2 regions of the Bacillus sp. 3255 genome follow, and region 2 is predicted to be linked to the other one. Evidence: riboswitches for the same ligand, from Rfam matches in the RefSeq annotation. Region 2 holds a riboswitch; the other holds the start of a gene.

Region 1 (3,110 bases), on a different contig from region 2:
CCAACCCTTGCGGCAAATTGGCCGAGACATTCCCCGTACAGCTCAGCGATAATCCGTCTTATTTATTTTTCCCGGGAGATGGAGATAGGGTTGCGTATAGCGAAGGGATTTATGTCGGATATCGTTATTACGATACGAAGAAGCTGCGCCCTCTGTTTCCTTTCGGGTATGGCTTAAGCTACACGAGCTTTGAGTATTCCGATTTGACTGTCGATCGAGCACAAATCCAGGATAATGAACAAGTGGTCGTTTCCGCCAAGGTAAGAAACAGCGGACACCGGGCAGGGAAAGAAATTGTTCAATTGTATGTTCGTGACGTTACAAGCAGCATATCCCGTCCGGACAAAGAGTTGAAAGGCTTCGTTAAAGTCAGTCTGGAGCCCGGTGAGCAACAGACCGTGACGTTTACTTTGGATAAAAGAGCGTTCGCGTATTACCACGTTGGCCTGCAGGATTGGTATGTCGAGACAGGTGACTTTGAGCTGCTGATCGGCAAATCTTCAGCGGACATCGGATTGAAGGCCTCCGTTCATGTGACGTCTACTTCAGTAATAAAGACTACATTTACGCGGAATTCAACGATTGGGGATGTCATGGAGCATCCGGAATTGGCGCCAGTCGTCATGGAGCTTGTGAAGCATTCTCCGTTCGCTTCTGCTGCAGATGGTGAAGGAGACAGCTTAACCTCCGACATGATGGCGGCGTTCCTCAAGTATTTGCCGCTTCGGGGGCTGGCAGCATTCAGCGGAGGCGCATTAACTGAAGACATGTTGGATGCGGCTATCGTCAAGCTGAATCGATAGCTTACTTGTGGACTTAATCCCGATGTGGCGCAGAACCGCGGTACATCAGGATAATCATATTTAATCTATCGGATTAAGAAAGATGGTAGACAAAAAGGTAGAAAGGAGATACCATTAGTTCATAATTTAATAATGTACTAAATAGAGGTGCAAGTATTCAGGTATGGGTGCTTGCTTAAAAGGGAAGCTCGGTACGAAGCCGACGCGGTCCCAACCACTGTAATTGCTGAGCGACTCTTCATTGATGCCACTGTCTTGCTTGCGAGATTGGGAAGGCGAAGAGAAGCAATGACGCATAAGCCAGGAGACCTGCCTTTATTTATGGCGTTTCTAATTCTTTGGGGGTGAGAAGAGGGAACACGTTGGAATGCACTGATAAGGCTTATTTGGTAATGCCTGTGTACAGGCAATCTGCTCAATATTAAACACGGTTAGGCCACCCTTTGGGAAGGGTGGCTTTTTTGCGCTTATTTTTGAGTAATTAAGAGTAGAAAAGAGGAAGGTCAACAATGAGGTTTCAACATCGTTTACGTTTCAAGTCATTAACCGCATTCATGATGTCGCTGGTTCTTTTATTTTCTCTGATCGGTTCGCTTCTGGTACCGGGTCAACAAGCGGCAGCGGCGGCAGGTACGGGGCCGAGCTCCATCCGGGAGTGGCTTCCTGCGCCTGGACAGTTCGTCAATGAGGCAGGCTGGGGCGGGGCCGGCGACATCAATTCGAAGTGGACGAACACGCCGGGGGCTGCCGGTGTATCGCTGGGGTCTTTCGGCGGCGGCATCGTCTTCCAATTCAATGAGCCGATTCAGAACAATCCGAAGAATCCGTATGGCGTCGACTTTACGGTTTTCGGCAACGCATTTCCAGGGAATGAAGAACCTGCAGGCGTTGCCGTAGCGCAGGATGATGGCACCGGCAATCCTGGTCCTTGGTATTTCATTGCGGGCTCGGAGCATTACGAGGATAGCACGATTTGGGATTACCGGGTCACGTATACGAACCCCGAGCCGGACTTTACAAGTCCGAATGGGGTTAATGTGCCATGGACGGATAATCATAGCGGCAGCGGAGAGGTGAAAACCAATGGCTCTCACCTGCATGCGTATTATCCGATTCCTGCCAATTATAAGGATGCGCCGGCTGATTTCAACAATCAATCGTATACTTATAGCGGCGTGAAAATTGCTGTCCGGAGTAATGCCTTCGGCTATCCGGATTCGCATGGCAACGGCAGTGCGCCATACAATGAACCTGCCAATCCTTATGTAACGTCGCCGACCAAAGGCGACCCGATCGACATTAGCTGGGCCGTGGATAGCGCAGGTCAGCCTGTAAGCTTAGCGAATGTCAGCTTCGTCAAGGTATACAACGCGGTTCAAATGGATGGCGGTGTCGTTGGCGAGATCGGCTCAGAGGTTACATCCATTGAGAAAGTTACGCCGAATGACACGGTTGGCGAAACCGCCGATTTATCCAGCATTGTCCTGACAGGGACAGGCGCGGATGCGGCTGTAAGCAAGACGGTCACGGTTACGTCGGGCGTCTATTCGTATGCAAACATCCGAATTAACGCGGATACCGTCAAGCTCACGGCGAACGGCGCGGCGACGACGGTGTTCGTTAATAATACAAGCGGCACAACCGGCGTGCCGGTTGATAAAGAGATCACGCTTAGCGAAACTACGCCCAAAATTGTTCGCGTAATTGCGCAGAACGGCATCAACACGCCGAAGATCTACTATCTCAGCATTCAAAAGGGGACGGACGTTGTTGCCCCGCAACCGGTTCCGGTCTCTGTCGTTATAAGCGGCTATAGCGCCACAGCGGGGAAATCCTTCGTATTGAACGGAGCGACGACGGTCGAAGAGGGGCAAACGGCCGCTCAAGCGATCACGAAGGTCCTGAACCAGAACGACATTGCGTTCGTGAATCCAAGCGGCAATTACATCACCAGCATCGGCGGCCTGGCATCGTTCGACGGCGGCCCGAAGAGCGGCTGGATGTACTTGATCAACGGACAGTTCGCAATGGTTGGCATTGCCGATCTCGTTCTTCACAGCAACGATGTCATCACCTTGGTGTACTCCGATGACTATGAGCAAGATGTCACGTTGCTTGCGAACAAGACGCAGCTGAATGCCGCAATTGCAGAAGCCGAGGCGCTGCAGTCCGGCAGCTACACCGAAGCCAGCTGGCAAGCGCTGCAAGCGAGCTTGACGCTCGCGAATGCGGTTGCTGCCAGTTCCGGTGCGATTCAGTATCATGCGGATACGGCGCTGGAGAAGCTGACGGCTGCGCGTCAAGGGT
Region 2 (3,110 bases):
ACGATCGGGACCGTCCATTGACCGAACAAGGCCATCTGCAGCCCGAAATAGATTAGAAATGCCGCACCGACCGAAGCGCCCGAAGAAACGCCGAGCGCATAAGGATCGGCCAGCGGATTGCGGAGCACGCCTTGAAACGCCGCGCCGGCGACAGAGAGCGACGCTCCGACCAGAATGCCGAGCAGTACGCGCGGGAAGCGCACTTTATTAATGATTTGCTCCGCGGATTGCTCCCACGTGACAGGGATATAATCTCCAATCCACGGGATATGTTTACCGAGGATGCCGGCGATCTGCATCGCCGGAAGGCTGGCCGTCCCCAGCGATAAACTTCCCAGAATAGAAAGAAGAAGGAGTATCGCTCCTACTCCTCCCCACAGCATCAGTTTTCTTTTCATTTATTTCACCAGTTCGGGATAGATGCCTTTCGCCATTTCCAGCAGTCCGTCCGTCAATCTGGGACCCGGGCGGCTCAGCAGGTTCTGATCAAGGCCGATGACCTGCTTGTTCTTCACAGCATCAATCGCATCCCATCCGCTTCTCGTGCGAATGATTTCGTCAAGGGACTTCTTGCTCTTGCTGTCGATGACTCCGTTCGCGAACAGAATGACCGCCGGGTTCTGTGCGATAATTTTCTCTTCGCTGATTTGGTACCAGCCTTTCGTGTCGCTGGCTACGTTAATGCCGCCGGACAGCTTGATGAGCTCGTCCATGAATTCGCCGCTGCCGACTGTCCAGCCCGGGCTGAATTCAATGTATACTTTCTTCTTGTTCTCCTGCTTCACGTCTTTGACGGCATCGACAACCTTCTGACGGTCCGCTTTCATCTTAGCCACCAATTTCGCCGCTTGCTCCTGGCGATCTGTAATCAAGCCGTACGTTTCAATATTCGCCATCGCATCGTCCAGCGTTTTGGGCTCCACTTTGAACACATTGATGTTTAGTTGACGCAGCTTCTCAACCGTGTCCGCTTTCATCGAAACACCGGTAAACACGATGTTCGCACCTGATGCGATCAATGCTTCCTGATTCGGCTTCGTAATGCTGCCTAACTTGGGCTTCGACTTCGCCGCTTCCGGATAATCGTCGAAATCGGATACGCCTACGATGTTGGCCTCCAAGCCAAGCGCGAAGAGCGCCTCCGTTTCGGCCGGCGACACCGATGCAATCCGCTCGGGCGCCTTATCGAACGTAAACTCTTTCCCCGTAGCATCCTTAATTTTGAGCGGATATGCCGTCTTCTTGGCCGCTGCCGGCGTTGCAGTCGCAACCGGCGCTTTCGTCGCCTCTCCGCCCAGCTTCGACGGGTTCGTAATCTCCGCTTCTTTCTGGCCGCAGGCCGCCAAACTAACCGCCGTCGTTAGAGCGACGGTGAGGACTAACGCTTTTCGCATCCATTTCTTTTGCTGCATAAGTAAACCCTCTTTCTTCTCTCGTGATATTCGAATAACCTCAATCGCAAAAAGCCCCTCTGTTCCGAAGAACAAAGGGGACGATAAATCGTGGCGCTCAGCAACCTGTGCGTTGCCTCCTGATTTAACGCGATCCTTTTCCTCGAAGGATGTCGTAACGGCACCATAGGCAGGTATCCTGACTTTCCGGCATCATCCATGACCGGATTACAGTGGCGGGACCGCGCCGGACTCTAACCGGCTTCCCTATTAAGCGGCAACCCCCGTCGGACATCTCTCGCGAGACGCTTCAAGCTGGCTTGCCGGCACCTATGGCTGCATATTGACTATCAGTCTATTCGTCGATTATAGACGTCTTGTTACTTTTGTGCAATCACTTTCAGCACTTGCTTCGCTTCTTCAAGCTTCGGCGCATTGACAGGAATGAAGGCGATAAGGCCCTTCCCTTCGAAGCCCTGCTCTTTCATCCATTTGTTCCCGGCGAGCGGAATGCCATACAGATGCTTCTCGGCAGGCTTGCCCTCCTCGGCGATCTCGATGACCCCCTCCGGGTAATCCTCCGGCTTAATCGTCTCATCCAGGTTAACGAATCCGGCCTGCTGGCTCAAGCCTTTGAATTGCTCCTCGCCCAGGATGAAGATACCGTTGCCTCCGGCCGCGAGTTCGACAATCATTTTCTCCATTGAAAAAATAGGGGATGTATTCAGCTTGACGGTAGGCGTCTCGCCAATTTTCGATTTGAGGGAAGCTTCCAGCTTCTCGCCTGCTTCGCTTGGAAATCCGTTTGCACCCATGACAAATATGGAAACATCCGGCTTCGGTCCGCCGCATCCCGCCAGTATGATCATCAAAGCCGACATCAGCATTACAACAAGCAATTTCACTTTCATGTTGTCCTAGTACCTCCGTATTCGGTCTGCATTTATCGATAGTCGCGAGAAAAGCCGGCTTTCACCGACTTTTCTTCCCGCTATTCATATATTCATTTATTTTGAGATCAAGAATCGTGCTGAGCTCCACGACAGCATCCGAGGTCATTTCTTCCCCGTCGATCACCATCTGCTCTAGCCTGCGTCGCAGAGAATGAATCTCTTCTTCCAGTAAGTTAAGGGAGTTTCGCTTCTTGGCACGCTTAGTCAACCAACGTTGTCCGAATTCTTGTTCATTGATTTGCATCTGATTTCGATAGGTTGATAGTTGGTATTCAAGAAAAGCCATGCTTATCCCTCCTTACTACAAGAATACCAGTTTTCATGAATAATTCATATACATTTTTCCTGTACAATTACAATTTTTTCAGAAAATTTCCGATTCTTTCTAAGGCTTCATTCAGCTGAGAAACACTGTACGCATAGGAGCAGCGAAGGAAGCCTTCGCCGCCTAATCCGAATACATCTCCTGGTACGGCAGCCACTTTGGCTTCGAATAAAAGTCTCTGCGCGAACTCATCCGATGTTAGTCCCGTTGCGACAACGCTCGGGAAGGCATAGAATGCGCCCTGCGGTTCATGACACTCGAGTCCGATGTCCCGGAATCCTTTGACCACCAGCCGTCTGCGTTGATTATAGGATTCCATCATGCGGTCCTTTTCTTCCAAACCGTTGGTCAGCGCCTCATGAGCGGCAACCTGCCCCATAATCGGTGCGCACATCACCGTGTATTGATGAATTTTGGTCATAGCCGAAATCAATTCGCGAT

Evidence for each region. Region 2 has a riboswitch for cobalamin ahead of J2X61_RS00895 (ABC transporter substrate-binding protein). Riboswitches for the same ligand answer to the same signal wherever they lie in the genome.
Region 1: another riboswitch for cobalamin. It lies ahead of J2X61_RS17020 (S-layer homology domain-containing protein); the one in region 2 lies ahead of J2X61_RS00895 (ABC transporter substrate-binding protein).

The regions. Positions count from the first base shown of each region.
Region 1 is NZ_JAVDUS010000010.1:212,440-215,549, reverse strand. Features, by position in the region: gene J2X61_RS17025 (beta-glucosidase family protein) at 1-803, shown strand, start outside; cobalamin riboswitch at 932-1,134, shown strand; gene J2X61_RS17020 (S-layer homology domain-containing protein) at 1,313-3,110, shown strand, end outside.
Region 2 is NZ_JAVDUS010000001.1:225,843-228,952, forward strand. Features, by position in the region: gene J2X61_RS00890 (FecCD family ABC transporter permease) at 1-398, opposite strand, end outside; gene J2X61_RS00895 (ABC transporter substrate-binding protein) at 399-1,412, opposite strand; cobalamin riboswitch at 1,564-1,692, opposite strand; gene J2X61_RS00900 (hypothetical protein) at 1,772-2,302, opposite strand; gene J2X61_RS00905 (aspartyl-phosphate phosphatase Spo0E family protein) at 2,364-2,630, opposite strand; gene J2X61_RS00910 (aminotransferase class I/II-fold pyridoxal phosphate-dependent enzyme) at 2,698-3,110, opposite strand, start outside.